2 regions of the Telluria sp. RT2P19 genome follow, and region 1 is predicted to be linked to the other one. Evidence: predicted binding sites of a transcription regulator. Region 1 holds the regulator's gene; the other holds the start of a gene.

The links. Region 1 encodes FliA, which starts transcription of late flagellar genes. Its sites were predicted from a motif close to CTAAAGTTTNNNNNNNNNNNGCCGNTA; they were not measured.
Region 2: AC56KW_RS01380 (flagellar protein FliT) is a predicted target of FliA. The motif match lies at 2,198-2,224, and genes of this name have one in related genera.

The regions. Positions count from the first base shown of each region.
Region 1 is NZ_JCASIL010000012.1:75,202-83,098, reverse strand. It holds gene AC56KW_RS15880 (hypothetical protein) at 129-632, opposite strand; gene motD (flagellar motor protein MotD) at 727-1,482, opposite strand; gene AC56KW_RS15870 (flagellar motor protein) at 1,494-2,237, opposite strand; gene AC56KW_RS15865 (RNA polymerase sigma factor FliA) at 2,219-2,947, opposite strand; gene AC56KW_RS15860 (MinD/ParA family ATP-binding protein) at 2,999-3,820, opposite strand; gene flhF (flagellar biosynthesis GTPase FlhF) at 3,813-5,204, opposite strand; gene AC56KW_RS15850 (NUDIX domain-containing protein) at 5,431-7,059, opposite strand; gene flhA (flagellar biosynthesis protein FlhA) at 7,287-7,897, opposite strand, start outside.
Region 2 is NZ_JCASIL010000001.1:326,478-334,374, forward strand. It holds gene fumC (class II fumarate hydratase) at 1-165, opposite strand, end outside; gene AC56KW_RS01375 (type IV pilus assembly protein FimV) at 254-1,417, shown strand; gene AC56KW_RS01380 (flagellar protein FliT) at 1,870-2,145, opposite strand; gene AC56KW_RS01385 (class I SAM-dependent methyltransferase) at 2,392-3,033, shown strand; gene AC56KW_RS01390 (CsbD family protein) at 3,106-3,282, shown strand; gene AC56KW_RS01395 (AI-2E family transporter) at 3,414-4,511, opposite strand; gene AC56KW_RS01400 (CsbD family protein) at 4,694-4,900, shown strand; gene AC56KW_RS01405 (S9 family peptidase) at 4,967-7,186, opposite strand; gene AC56KW_RS01410 (MATE family efflux transporter) at 7,273-7,897, opposite strand, start outside.

The sequences.
Region 1 (7,897 bases):
TACAGCCGCCCTTAAACTAAGTGGGGTGGACGGCGAACCGTCCACCCCACAATGCGTCTAGCCACAATTCGTCTGCCGACGGTTCGTCTGGCGCACGGTTCGGGTCGGCGTTAAGGCAAGCAGGCGCCCTACCGCTGCGTAAACGAAAACTTCACCGGAATCGCCGGACTGCTCTTGATACTCGCCGCATCGAGCTTGCCCGGATTGGCCAGCCACGGCCCCGCATAGCGGATCTCGTAGCTGTGCTGCCCCGGCTTGAACGCGTACGCCTGGGTGATGTCGATCGTGTTCAGGTGGGTGGTCTGCGGCTTGACCTCGAGGTAATCGGCCAGGCCCGGCGCGGCGCGCTTGACCATGCGGCCGGTATAGGCCACTTCTTCGGCCGGCGTGCGCAGGCTGAAGCGCGGGGCGGTCAGGTCGTCGCCGAGGGCGATCTCGCGCGGGATCCACACCGACTGGTCACTGCGGTTCTCGATCAGCACGCGTACCTTGACCGACGTCGAACCGGTCTCGACCTCGAGCCGGTGATGCACGTTCACCTTGGCCTCCACCGCCTTGACGACGCCGACCACGCCGCCCAGCGCCAGCAGCGTTGCCAGCACGGTCGCCGGCATGCTTCGTTTGACATGCATCTTCACTCCTTCGGACACGGGGCCATATGGTTTGATCGAGCGAACGCCTTCGCGGCGAGCGCAATACGATTATGACACGACTCGCCTAACCGGTTCAGGGCAGTATGTTACCGCCTGTTTCAGGCAAGGCCGCCAGGATGGTTACCGCCACCCGCCGGTTGCGCGTCTGGCCGGCCGGGTCCGTGTTCGGCGCCACCGGCCGCGTGTCGGCAAAGCCGATCGCCGACAAGCGCGCGGCCGGCAGGCCGTTGTCGATGAACAGCCGCACCACGCTCGAGGCGCGCGCGGTCGACAGCTCCCAGTTCGACGGATAGATCGCGCTCGCGATCGGCAAGTCGTCGGTATGGCCCTCGACCTCGATGCGGTGGGTGTCGTCCTTGAGCAGGCCGGCCACCGCGCCCAGCACTTCGCGCGCCTCGGGGTCGAGCACGGCCTGGCCCTGCTCGAACAGCACGCTGGCATTGATCTCGACGCTGATGCCGCGCGCATTCTGCGTTACCCGTACCTGGCCCGACTTCACCAGCGGCAGCAGGGTCGCCGACAGCTCGCGCGCCATCACGCCCATGCGCTCCTGCTCGCGCCGCGCGGCTTCGTTGCGCTTGCGGTTGATGATGTGCGACAGCGGCAGCACCGGCTCGACATTGGTGCTGACCTGCGTGGCCGCGCCGCGGCCGCCGAAGGCGTCGCCCAGGGCGTCGGACAGCACCTGGTACTTGCCCTCGTTGACGATGGAAATCGCGTACATCACCACGAAGAAGGCGAACAGCAGCGTGATCAGGTCGGCGTACGAGATCAGCCAGCGCTCGTGGTGCTCTTGCGGGACGTCGTCGTCGTAGCGCTTGCGGGCCATGACCGTTCGCGTCAGTGGCGCGCCAGCAGGCTGGCGACGCGCTCGTCGACCACGCGGCCATGGTCGCCGCTGGCGAGGTCGGCGAAGACTTCGGCCAGGATCTCGTATTGCGAGACGCGGTCGTTGACGATGGCCTTGAGTTTGGTGCCCACCGGGAAGAAGAACAGGTTGGCCAGGCCGACCCCGTACACGGTCGAGACGAATGCGACCGCGATGCCGGAACCCAGGCGCGCCGGGTCGGACAGGTTTTCCATCACCTGGATCAGGCCCAGCACGGCGCCCAGGATGCCGATCGTCGGCGCATAGCCAGCCGCCGATTCCCAGATGCGCGCCGCCTGTCTCTGGGCGAATTCGTAGCCGTTGATCTCGTGTTCGAGCAGGCTGCGCAGTTTATCCGGCCCGATGCCGTCGACCACCAGGCGCAAGCCCTTGGCGACGAACGGGTCGGCCTTGTTCATGTATTGTTCGAGCGCCAGCAGGCCGTCGCGCCGCGCCGACTGGCTCCACATCGTGATGTCGCGCGACAGTTTCAGGCGGCCGTTCTTCGGCGGCCTGAACACCCAGCGCAGCATGCCGAGGCCGCGCAGGAAGGTGCGCGCTTCGCTCTGCAGCAATACGGCGCCGAAGGTGCCGACGACGACAATGGCGAAGGCGGCCGGCTGCATCAGCGATGCGAACCTGCCGCCGTCGAAGGTGTAGCCGAGGAAGATGCCGGCGAGCGCCAGCACCAGGCCGATTACGCTGGCCCAGTCCATATATGCTCCCGCAAGGTGGTGCGCAGGCGCGCAACGGCCTGGGTGTGCAGCTGCGACACCCGCGATTCGGAGACGCCCATGACGGCGCCGATTTCCTTGAGGTTCAGTTCTTCTTCGTAGTACAGGCCCATCAACAGTTTCTCGCGCGGCGGCAGGTTGTCGATGGCCTCGATCACCGCCTGGCGGAAGTCGGTTTCCATCAGGCCGCGCAGCGGATCGCTGTCGTCCACCGCATAGCGGTCAAGGAAGTTGCCGTCGCCGTCGTCATCACGGAAATCCTCGTAATAGACCAGCTGGTGGCCGCCCGAGTCGGCCAGCATCTCCTGGTAATCCTCGAGCGACAGATCGAGCGACTTCGCCACTTCGGTTTCGCTGGGCGGACGGCCCAGGCGCTGCTGCAGCGCGTGCATCGCGCCCTCGACCTTGCGCATGTTCTGGCGCGTGCTGCGCGGCATCCAGTCGCTGCTGCGCAGTTCGTCGAGCATGGCGCCGCGGATGCGCAGCACCGCGTAGGTCTCGAACTGCGCACCGTGGTTGTCTTCGTAGCGGTTGATCGCGTCCAGCAGGCCGATCATGCCGGCTTGCACCAGGTCATCCACTTCCACCGAAGGCGGCAGCTTGGCCTTCATGTGGTGGGCAAGGCGCTTTACCAACGGCATATGCTCCGTCAGCAAAGAATTCTTGTCCGCTTTCCCTTTGACCGTGTACATGCTGGTGTGCGTCTTTTCTCTATGCTTGTGCTATGCGCGTTGCGTTGTCGATCAAGAACCGAAGTGGGCCGCACTGCCCTGCTTGCCGAACTGCGGCATGGCGTGCAGCGCGAACTTGCCGGCCAGCTGGCGAAACGCGATCGAGGCGCCGGCCAGCGGGAAGGCGTCGACCACGGCCCGGCCCAGGCGTGCGGCGCGGTGCAGGTATTCGTCGGCCGGCACCGAGCCCATGAAACTGAGCTTGACGGCGAGATAACGTGTTGCCGCTGCTGACATATTATCGTATACCACCTTGGCCTCTGCCTCTGTCGCACCGGTAACGAGGATGCCGAACGGGCGCCGGCCCAGGTGCATCGACAGCCGCTTGATCAGCGCATACGCGCTGGTGATCGAGCTGGCGCTGGTGGATACCTGCACCACGATCTCGGAACCGGCCATCGAGGCCACCGGGAAATCGCCGTCCGGGCCGAGTTCGGCGTCGACGATCACGATGGCCGCCTGCGTGGCCAGCACGTCGAAGGTCTTGCCGAGGCGGCGCGCATCGTTGTGCGATTCGGGCACGCCCATCGGCACCACCGAGAAGCCCTGCGGCACCGGGCGGATCACCTGGTTCAGGGCGCTTTCCTGGCGCGCGACCTGCAGCAGCGATGCGCCGCGGTTCAAGCCCAGGCGGCGCGCGACGCCGTATTCGACTTCGCAGGCGTCCACGATCAGCACGTCGTTGCCGGTCTGGGCCAGCGAGGCGCCCAGGTTGACCAGCATGGCGCCCTTGTCGTCCTCGGGCGTGGCGGACAGAAAAGTGACCACGCGCGGACGCGGGCCCTGCAGCATGCGGCGCAGGCCTTCGGCCTGGTCGAAATCGAAACTAGCCAAGGTTCACCTCGCGTGCGCCGGCGGTTTGGGCGGCTGCGGCCATCATCACCGGCAGGTCGGTATCGGCAAGCTGCGCGCCGGCCGCGTTGCCGCGGTTGCGGAAGGCGCAGTCCACCAGCAGGTTGCGGTCGGCCACGTGCAAGTCTTCCGGCACGCGCTGGCCGTTCGAGATGTAGTGCAGGTTCAGCTTCTGGCGGATCACGATGTCGAGCACGCCGCCGATCGATGCGGCTTCGTCCATCTTGGTCATGATCGCACCGTGCAGGCCGCTGCCCTGGTAGGCGCGCACCACTTCGTTCAGGGTCTCGTTGGTCGCGGTCGAATTCAGGCACAGCAGGCGCTTCACTTCGGCGCCCGAGCTCGACAGCATGGCGACCTGCTCGGCCACCATGTGGTCGCGCTGCGACATGCCGATGGTGTCGATCAGCACGGTGTGCTTGTTGCGCAGTTCCTTCAGGGCGATGCGCAGGTCGGCTTCGTCCTTTACCGAGTGCACCATCACGCCCAGGATCTTGCCGTAGATGCGCAGCTGCTCGTGGCCGCCGATACGGTAGGCATCGGTGGTGATCAGGGCCAGCTTGTCCGGGCCGTGGCGCATCACGCAGCGCGCGGCCAGCTTGGCGGTGGTGGTGGTCTTGCCGACGCCGGTCGGGCCGACCAGGGCGAACACGCCGCCCTGCTCGAGCATCGCGTCCTCGTTGCCGATGGTGTTCAAGTTGCGAGCCAGCACGGTCTTTACCCAGCGCATGGCGTCGGCGGCGTCTTTCGCCGCCGGCATTTTCTCGATCATGTAGCGCGCCAGGGTGGCCGAAAAACCAGCCGCCAGCATCTCGCGCAGCACGGTCGCCTTGTGCGGCTCGCGCTGGGCGGTGGCGTTCCACGACAGTTCGGCCAGCTGCGTTTCCATCAGGCCGCGCATGGCGCGGATCTCGTTCATCATCCCGCTCATTTCGGCGGCCGCCGATTCCTTGGCCTGGGCGATGGCGGCGCTCATCATCGAGGTCATGGCGGTCATGTCGATGGTCGGCTCCGGGGCCGGGGCGCGGCGCTCGGCGTAGGTCGGGGCTGGTTCGACGTGGGCGGCTGGAGCGGCCGCTGCGGTGAACCCGGGCGCTGCTGGCGCTGTATCCTGCAGGCGGCGCGACATGAAGGGCGCCCTGGCCAGCGCTGGCGCGTCGAGCTGCAGTTGCGGCGCCGGCTGGGCCAGTTCCGAGTCCGCGGCCGGGGCGGCCAGCGAAGCCACGTCGTCATTGTCGAGCGCCAGGATCTCGACCTGGCCGTCGACTGGACGGTTGGAGAGGATGACGGCATCTGGTCCAAGGGCTTCGCGCACCTTGCGCAAGGCATCCCGGGAAGTTGCTGCCGTAAATTTCTTCACCTTCATCTAGTTCTCCGCGCTTCAGTTCTGCATGACGGGCACGATGCCAGTCGACAGGAAGCATTATTGACGATGCCACTAGGAAACCATCAGGGGAAAAGGATGGGGAAAATGGTCTATTTCGTCGGGACCAGTAAAAACGATAATCTTTGACGGGATGGCAAGCCCTGCCGGGCATGGGCTCACGCCGGCCAGGATGTGCGAGCAGATGATGGATGCCGACAGCCAGCTGTCAGCGGCCAGGGCTGCGGCTTCTGGACTTGCTTGCTTTGGTCGCGCTGGACGACGCTGAAGTCGCCGGGCCGCTACTGGATGCATCCGGTGGTTGCGCAGCTTGTGCGGGTTGTGCGGGTTGTGGCGCGACCGGCGCCCTACTGCGCCAGTTCGGACGGCTCGACGCCGCCTGTTCGGATACGCGCGAACCGCTCGCGGCCACCTGCCGATCTGGCTGGCCTGGCACGCCCCGCGCGGGTCGCGGCAAACTGTTGGTCTCCGCACGACGCCATGGTGTGTTCCCTGCTGCCCCCGACGTGGTCGCCCCCGCGCGCGCGGTAGTTTGACGTGGGCTCATTCCAGTGTTGACTGTATTTTGCCTGGCGGGTTCGGCAGGAGCAGCAGCCCTCATGGTGGCCGATGCCCGCCATGAGCCTCCAGGAACCGGGGCGGTAGACGCCACATGGAGCCGTGCCGGCGTTGATTGCACCAGTACCGATGGAGAACGGAAGTTGCCCATCGCCGTCGGTACGAGGCCTGGTGCCGGCGGGGGTGGCGGGGGTGGCGGTACTGGCGTGCGTGCCGATAGTGTCGCTGGCGGCGTTGCGGGCGCAGAGGCCGAAGCCACGGTGGATGCTGCCAGCGCCGCTGGTGCGGGCGCCGATGCACCTTGGTCTGGATGCGTCATGATGCGCTCCAAGACTTTGGCATGGACTTTTTCCAAGCCCTCTACATACCAGTCGCGTTCCGAGATGCGAGCTTCAAAGCCTGGGTCGCGTCTTATGAGATTCTGTTTCTGGCGTTCATATTCTTGTATCGCTGCTTGAATCCGCTGATTCTCCGCCGAGTTTTGGGATAGTAGCCCGCGCATCGCAGAGTCAATCTCCACAAGGCGCTTCTGATCATCAGTCTGGCGCAAAGGCGGTATGGCCTGTGACTCAAGTAATTGATTTTTGGTCTTAGCATCCTCGAGTAAAAGCTGCATTCGGGAAATTTCTTCGCTATTTGCCCTGACGATCCGCTGACGCTCGCCGATCTCCCTTCCTAACTTTTCCCACTCCTTCGCCTGCGTTTTTATATTTTTCGGATATATGACGTTAGTGAATTGCAATAGAGAAATATCATGACTAAATGATGAAACCCTTCTCAATTCATCATCCAGTGGCTTGATTTTTCCGTCCTTACCGTCGATCGCGTCCTGTATGTCCTTCAGGGTCTGCTTGCACGCCTTGTCCTCGACGGCCAGTATGAAATAGTTCTTGTTATCGGTGACCGGAAAATGGTAGTGCTTCGAAAGATCATACGTGAACGAGGTTTCCTCGTAAAACTCACGCACTGCGGCTGCTGTTAGCTGGTCTTGCTCTCCCGGTTCGACCCGGCCACCGCTCATTACCCAGTTTGACGCATTGGCTGGTGTCGAAAAATCGCGTACCTCCACCCCTTTGTCTCTTGTCCGCCTGTCGGTTTTCTGCCCCAACAGATAATAAGGCCCCTGTTTCTCAAGGTGATATGGAAGTAGATAAGCTCTCAAAATAATCCTCCAAACAACAATCCGGGTAGACTGGACTTTCGCCCATCTGGCATGAGCGCTCGCGATACTACTGAGCACTGCTGACTTGCTTCTACGCTTACTTACGTTGAAGAGCACGAATTGGATGCTGCGAGGATTCTCAAAGCTCACACGGGCTCGGGAAATGTCGTCTTATCGGCGGGGCACGGTCGACACGTACCAGGACCGGGGCGGGTTTATCGTATGAACGATAGGATTAGAAATAAAGACCGAATGCAGCTGGCGCAGAATGCCGGTTGCACCGGCTCATCGTGGCGCCAGGTGGGCGGCACTCCGCCCACCCCGCAGGCCATTGACGTAGCTATTTACCCCGGTACGCCCACCAGGCTCGTCACCCGAATGGTTTTGCTTTCCGGCACTTCCGCATGCGACAGCACCTTCAGCTGCGGCACGGCGCGGCGCAGGAAGCGCGACAGCAGCACGCGCAGCGGGGCCGGCACCAGCAGCACCGGGGTGTGGCCCATCTGCTCTTGCTGGTTGGCCGCGTTGGCCGCCTGCTGGGCGATGGTGTCGGCCAGGCCCGGCTCGATGCCGGTGCCGTCGCCGCCATTGCCCATCGCCTGCATCAGCAGACGCTCGAGGCGGTTGTCGAGAGTCATCACCGACAGCTCGTTCTCGCCCGGGAACAATTGCTGGACGATGGCGCGACCCAGGGCGACACGCACTACGGCGGTCAGTTCCGACGGATCCTGCGTCATGTTCGTGTGTTCCGACAGCGCCTCGATGATCGAGCGCATGTCGCGGATATGCACGCCTTCGACCAGCAGGTTCTGCAGCACTTTCTGCAGGGTCGACAGCGAGACGACCTTGGGCACCAGGTCTTCGACCAGCTTCGGCGTGTCCTTGCCCAGGTGATCCAGCAGCGCCTGCACTTCCATGCGGCCCAGCAGTTCCGATGCGTGCGTGGTGATCAGGT
Region 2 (7,897 bases), on a different contig from region 1:
GGCAGCGGCGCGCTTGACCTGAGCCAGCGCCGCGACCAGCTCGGGCGCCATGCGCTCGCTCGAGATGTGGAAGTGGTGGAGCGAGCGCTGGGTCTGCGCACCCCATAGGCGATCGGCTGGCACCTCGATCGGGCCAAAGCTGTCCTTCTCAATCCTGTTTTCCATAGACATTCCTGTTATGCAAGGGGATGGGATTAAAGAGTTTATCGCAATGTCCGTTAATTACGCTTGGGCTCCACTCTTGTTATTCCTTATGGCTAGCCGCCTCCCCCTGATCATTACTTGTGCGCTGCTGTCCGGCACGGCCGGCGCAGCCGAACTGGGCGATTCGCAAGTCCGTTCGTATATCGGCCAGAAACTCGTGGCCGATATCGAATTGACCATGCTCGATGCGCCTTCGGTCCCGGTGCAGGCGCGGCTGGCGGACCCGAACGTCTACCGCGGCGCCAATATCGGCATGCCGCAGGTGCTGTCGACCCTGAACATGACTGTGACGCAGCGCGAAGGCCGCCAGTTCCTGCACGTGACGTCGCTCGCGCCGGTTGAATCAAGCCGGCTGCATTTGTACCTGGAACTGGCCGATGGCGGCCAGCGCAATGTCCGGCTGGTGACCTTGTCGATGTCGCCGAACCCGAATCCGCCGCCACCTGCACCGGTCAGGATTCCGGCGCCGGTGGTGGCGGAGGCGCCTGCACCTGCGCCTGCACCCGTCGCGCCGGTCGTGGCGAAACCGCCTCGGCCGCGCGCCGTGCCGCCACCCAGGCCGGCCGCCGCGAAGGTCGAGCCAGCGCCGAAGCCGGAACCGGCGGCAGCGCCGAAGCCGCCATCGAAACCGGAGCCGATGCCCGAGCCGAAGCGGGAAGCGCCGCCCGTACCGGTAGTAGCGCCGAAGCCGGCGCCCGCGGCGTCGCCGAAACCTGTGCCCGCGGAGTCGCCGCAGGCGGCCCCGGCGGCGGCCGCCTGCGCGCCGGCGATGAGCGTCGACCGCTCGACGGTATGCGCCGCGCTCGACTACAAGAATGCCCAGCTGCGCGAACAGATCGGCCAGCTGGAAGACAAGGTGAGGGTATTGCAGGTGGCGCTGGGCGCCAGTCCAGCCGCCGTCAGCAGGCCCAAGCCGGTCGATCCGGACAAGCCGCATCGGCCAGGGCGCCGTCCGGCGCCGGCGCCCGAGGCGTCCACGCCCTGGGGCTGGATCGCCGGCGGCCTTGGCGCCGTGCTGGTGCTGGCCGCTGGTGCGCTCGTGCTGCTGCGGCGCCGCAAGCGGGCAGGGCAGATCCAAGCGATGCCCGGCGTTCCCCTGATGGCCCGCCTGCGCCAGCGCCTCGCACGCAAGAAAGGCGGCATGAACGCGGCCCGGGGGGCGGTCGAGCCAAAGCTCGACGACACTGAGCAGCAAGTGTCTACGCAAGTTTGATTTTGCGTTATACTGGTCTTGTGATCGACGAGGTCACAGACGGCGCAGGGTCTGGCGCAGCCACCATCGATAGCGTGGCGCGGACAGCAGACTGACGTTGATGAAACGCCTGTGACTGGAAGCAGTCCATTTGCCTACAGCGGCAGTGGACGCCGGGAGCAACCGGCAAGAGGCGACGCCAGCAGATAGCTGGGGTTCGTCCTCCACCCAATTCGCGGCCCAGCCCATGGCTTGGCGGCAGCAAGAGCGCCCGATGGGCGCTTTTTCATTGGCGCTGTACTCGCTATCTGTGGATGAGCATTGACTGCTGAGGTGAGCCGATCGGCGATCCGGCTCCTGTCGTCTTCCCGTCGAGAAATTGCTGCCTAGCGCACTCGGAGTCATCAACAGCTAACGGGTACAGCGCCAACAAAAAAGGCACCCGCAGGTGCCTTCGTTCGATTCGCCGGGAATCAATGCGCGTGCAACGCGCGGTCCAGCTGGCAAGGTTCGGTCACGTCGCGGATCGCGCGGTCATTGGCCATCAGCTCCTTGAGCAGGTCGATCTTGCGCAGGCGCTGGGCGCCTTCCAGGGCCGGCACGCCGGCGGCGGCGCTGCGTGCTTCGACCTTGGCTTCCACGTTCAGGCTGGCGAACTCATTCCAGTCTCCCGCCCTGGCGGCATCCGACATCTGACGAGTCAGGCCGGCGAGGCTTTCGTACATCGCGAGGACTTCGTTTGCGTTCATATTGCCACCAAAACAAGGGAGCTCCGGCCGGATTACCGGTTGTCTGGTTCTTTTACGGCAGGAGTTTTGGGAACTTTAGGGCGTTTTCGAAAATTCTTTGAACTTTTTTACGGAACTGCCGAGCTTGCCCAAGGACCCGGGGCGGTGCACGCCGAACCAGAGACCTTGGACCGCCACATCGCCAGGCTTGGCCCGCCGGCCCCGTTTGCGGCAGCGCCGTCCGTCGCGGGCTGGCATACTGTCGCCATGAACCATGACGACCAACACGACGAAAAGCACGACGACATTGCGCGCCGCACGCTCGCGCACTACGAGCGCAATGCCGACTCCTTTTTCGCCGGCACGATCGACCACGACGTCAGCCAGAACGTCGCGGCCCTGCTGGAGGCGATCGAGGCGCCGAGCCCCTACACCATCCTCGACCTGGGCTGCGGCCCGGGGCGCGACCTGAACACCTTCAGTGCGCTCGGCCATCGCGCCATCGGCGTCGACGGCAGCGAACGTTTTGTCGCCATGGCGCGCGACTACAGCGGCTGCGAAGTCTGGCACCAGGATTTCCTGCACCTCGACTTGCCGCCGGCGATGTTCGATGGCATTTTTGCCAATGCGGTGCTGTTCCATGTGCCCAGCGCCGCCTTGCCGCAAGTGCTGGCGCAATTGTTTGCCGGGCTCAAGCCCGGTGGCGTGCTGTTCAGTTCCAACCCACGCGGCGACAACCAGGAGGGCTGGAACGGTCCGCGCTACGGCAGTTACTACGATTACACCACCTGGGAGCGTTACCTGCTCGCGGCTGGCTTCATCGCACTCCATCATTACTACCGTCCGCCGGGCCTGCCGCGCGACCAGCAGCCCTGGCTTGCCAGTGTCTGGCGCAAGCCTGTCTGTTAAGCGCCGAACAGAACCGCCAGGTAGTTACTCCTACTATCACGGCTCATCCACGTCAAAGGCAGGGAGATTGCAATGAACAAGGATCAAGTCAAAGGCAAGGCGAAGGAAGTCGGCGGCAAGGTGCAGCAGAAGGTCGGCGAAGCCGTCGGCAGCCGCCAGCAGCAGAGCGGAGGCCTGTCGAACCAGGCCGAAGGCAAGGTCCAGAAGAAGGTTGGCGATGTGAAAGAAATTGCCAAAGGCAACCGCTAATCTGCCTTGCATCCCAAAACAAAGCCGCGCAGTCGCGCGGCTTTGTTTTGGGCGCTGTTCGCGTTAGTTATGCGAACCTTTCTTTCGCGCCGCTCTCAGCCACTGTCGAGTTAACTCATCAGGTGTACCGCTCAGCTCGATTCCACGCCTTTCGCCGGTCTGTCCCCTAGTACGTCCTCGATGTAGAGCATCTTGACCAGCACCGACAGCACGGCGGCCAGCGGCGTCGCCAGCGCCACGCCGGCAAAGCCGAACAGCGTGCCGAAGATCAGCTGCATGACGATTACCAGCGCGGGCGGCAGCTCGATCGCCTTGGCCTCGATCATCGGCTGCAGCACATAACCTTCGAGCATATTGATCGCCCCGAACAGCAGCAGCGCATACAGCGCCATGTCCGGACTGATCGACAGCGCCAGCAGTACCGCCGGAATGCCGGCCATGATCGGGCCCAGATAAGGAATGAAGTCGAGCAGGCCCGCAATAATCCCCAGGATCAGCGCCAGCGGTACGCCGAGCAGGCTGAGCCCGATCGCCGTGGTGGTGCCGACAATCAGCATCGACAATGCCTTGCCGAGCAGCCAGCTCGACAGCGTGTCGCTCATCTCGTCGATCACCTCGCGCGCACGGCCGCGCCTGGACTGCGGGATCAGGCGGACGAAGCCGCCCGTGTACACGCCCGGGGTTGCGGCAAAGTAGATGCCGACAAAAATGATGATCACCACATTGCCGAGCGCGCCGAGCACGCCGCTGAAGAACAGGCCGGCGTTCGGTACCATCGAACTCATTTGCTTGGTCATTTCTTCAGTCGACGGCAAATCCGCCACCAGGCGCTTGATCAGGGGATGTTGTTCGACCTCGCCTTGCAAGCGTTCGACGGCAGCGGGGATTTCTTTCGCCAATTGGGTCGACTGCTCGGAAATCTGAGGCGCCATGGCCCAGCCGCCCAGGCCAATGATGGCAGTCAGCAGCAACACGACGATGCCGAGCGCCAGTTGGCGCTTGATCCCAAAGCGCCGATGCATGATCTCGCTCAATTTGTAGAGCAGGATCGCAAACAGGATGCAGGCGAATACGAGCAGCAGGGCATCGGCAGCCAGCACGACGGCGGCCAGGCCCAGCACGAACAGGACGGCGATGCCGTTGACGAGGGTGACGCGGCGCGCCAGGCGGCGCTGGGTTTGCGGCGCTTCGTGCGCCGCTTCGGGTGGGGGGATATTTTTGTTATGCATGGGGCTTTCTCTTCTCGAGCGGCAAGTCGCGTTGAAAAAAGATTAGCAGTTGATCCATCTAAATGTCGCGCGACTGTGCCGGAATGGCTGTGTGCGTGCGCGAACAGATGAGCAGCACCCGGGAGCGTATTCTGTACTCATCGCATGGCCATACCGGCATGTCTTACTCAAAGGAGAACACCATGAACAAGGACCAAGTCGAAGGCAAACTGAAAGACATCGGTGGCAAGATCCAGGAAGGCGCCGGCAAGGCGGTCGGCAGCACCGAGCAGCAGGCCAAGGGCCTGGCCAACCAGGCCGAAGGCAAGACCCAGGAAGCCTATGGCGACGCCAAGGAAATCGTCAAGGATGCGGTGGAAGACACCAACCGTCCGGCGCCACGTCCATAATCCGACGTGTGAATGAAAAACGGCCGCGTCGAATAGACGCGGCCGTTCTTGTTTGTGCGGCAGGTCTCAGTTTGGCTGCGTGCCGCCCAGCTGCTTCTTGAAGTAGGCCTCGATCAGCCCATACACGTGGCGCTGGTTGGTGCGGCCCGACATGCCGTGCTTGGCGCCCGGATAGGTCATCAGGTCGAACTGCACATTGCGTTTCACGAGGTCGTCGATCAACAGCGTGGTGTTCGAGAACAGCACATTGTCATCGGCCATGCCGTGGATCAAAAGCAGCTTCGACGTCATGCCGTCCAGGTGCGCGAACACGCCGCTGCGCTTGTACGCTTCCGGATCGCCGTTCGGCGTGCCGCCCACGTAACGCTCGGTGTAGTGGGTGTCGTACAGCGCCCAGTCGGTTACCGGCGCCACCGACACGCCCATCGCGATCTTGTCGGAGGCGGCGGACAGCAGGCGCAGGGTCATGAAGCCGCCATAGCTCCAGCCGAACACGCCGACGCGCTTCGGATCGACGAAGCTCTGCCTGGCCAGCCAGTCGATGCCGGCCACCTGGTCGTCGACTTCGTGCTTGCCCAGGTTGTTGTAGAGGACGTCGGTGAACTGGCGTTCGCGGCGGCCCGAGCCACGGTTATCGAGGCGGAACACCACGAAACCCTGCTGCGCCATGTATTGATCAAAATAATTGCCCCAGGCGCGGGTCACACGCTGCGAGTGCGGGCCGCCATAGGTGAACAGGAACACCGGATAGCGTTCGGCGGCATCGAAACTGGCCGGCTTGATGATCGAATAGTGCAGGGTCTGGCCATCGGCCGCCTTCAGGGTGCCATATTCGGTCGGCAGGTGCGCATCGAGGTGACGCGTGTACGGATGCTTGTCGTCGAGCGCGTTCTTTTCGATCCATTCGACCATGCTGCCGTCGGCGCGGCGGATCGATACCTGCGGCGGCGTGTTGGGGTTCGAGTAGGTGTCGACGAACAGCTTGCCGTTGCCGGCGAACGAGGCTTCGTGCCAGCCGTCGCCCTGGGTGATGCGGGCCGGCTTGTCGGCGTTGCGGCCGTCCAGCGACAGCGCGTAGGTCTGCTTGTCGATCACGGCGTCGCGGTTCGACGACACGTACACTTTGCCAGCGCCTTCGTCGACCGCCAGGATGCCGTCCACGCCCCACTCGCCGCGCGAGATCGGGTGCAGCAGCTTGCCGTTCAGGTCATACAGGTAGAGGTGCTTGTAGCCGCTGCGCTCGGACGCCCAGATGAAGGCCTGGCGGTTCCTGAGGAAGCGCAGGTCGTTGTGGACTTCGACCCAGGTCTTGGAGGTTTCGGAGAACAGCGGACGCTGGGCCAAGGTGGCGACGTCGACCGCCACCAGGTCGAGGCGTTTCTGGTCGCGCGTCTGGCGCTGGTAGACCAGGGTCTTGGCGTCGGCGCTGAAGTCGGCGCGCACCAGGTAGATGTCCTTGTCCTGGCCCAGGTCGACCTTGCGCTGCGCGCCGGTGGCCGGGTTGACGATCATCAGTTCGATCGCCACGTTCGGATCGCCCGCGGCCGGGTAGTGCTGGTCGATCACCTCGGTGCGGTCGGCGAAGATCTCGAAGCGGCGTACCACCGGCACCGGCGCGTCGTCATAGCGGCGGTAGGCGATGTGCGAATCGTCCGGCGCCCAGTAGTAACCGGTGTGCTGGTCCATTTCTTCCTGCGCGATGAACTCGGCTTCGCCGTTGTGCACGGTGCCCTGGCCGTCGGTCGTCAACTGGCGTTCGGCGCCGGTGGCCAGGTCGATCACCACGAGGTTCTGGTTGCGGACAAACGACACATAGCGGCCACGCGGCGAGATCTTTGGATCGATGACATTGCCCGATGCGACCTTGCGCGCCGCTTCCGGCTTGGCGGCATCGACGAGATAGAGGTCGCCGCCGATCGGCACCAGTAGCTGCTTGCCGTCGGGCGACCAGTAATAGTTCAGGATGCCCGACAGGCCGGCGGTACGCGCGCGTTCGCGGCGCGCTTTTTCTTCGAGCGACAATTCCTCGTTCGGCACCAGCTGCTTGGAGTCGACCAGGCGCTGGGTGGCCTTGCTCCTGGTGTTGTATTCCCACAGGTCGAGCCGGTACTGGTCGTCGGCGCGCGGGCGCAGGAAGGTCACGCGTTCGCCGTCGGGCGACACGCGCAGGCTGCGCACGCTGGCGCCGGCGAGCGAGGCTTCGCCGTAGATGCGGTCCAGTGTCAGGCGTTCGGCCATGGCGGGAGCGGCCGCGAGGGCGGCCAGGAGAAGGAGAAGAGGGCGCATTGATGTCTCTTGAGGATTATTAATTTACAGCAATCGCGAGACGATACCAGAGTCAGCGGCCCCGCGCTGTAATTACAGGCCTCAAATCAATGCACCGTGCCGCGCTGCGCGCCCTCGCGGATACGCTGGCGTGCGAGCTTGTCGAACTGCCAGGTCAGCAGCACCGCCGCCACCGTCAGCGCCACCACCAGGCCGATCCAGAAGCCGGTGGCCTCCATCGGCGCGTCCGGCGTCCATGGGAACCATTGCGGCGCCAGTCCGAGGATGCTGCCCAGCGGCAGCGACAGGCCCCAGAACGACAGCAGCTGGATCACCATCGGCGGACGCGTCACCTGGTAGCCGCGGATCGCCGAGGCGGTCGCGACCTGGGTGGAGTCCGACAACTGGAACAGGGCCGCAAACAGCAGCAGGTGGGCGGTCACCTGCTGCACCGCCGGATCGGACGTGTACAGGGCGGCGATCTCCCAGCGGAACAGGGCGATGCCGATCGCCGACAACACGCCGAAGGAGACCGACACCCCCACGCCCACCCAGCCGACGAAGCGCGCGCGCACCGGATCGCCTTCGCCCATGGCCTGGCCCACGCGGGTCAGCATGCCGATCGCAAAGCTGAGCGGGACCATGAATACGAGCGAGGAGAAGTTCAGCGCGATCTGGTGCGACGACACTTGCACCACGCCATACCGCGCTACGAGCAGGCTGATCAGGCCG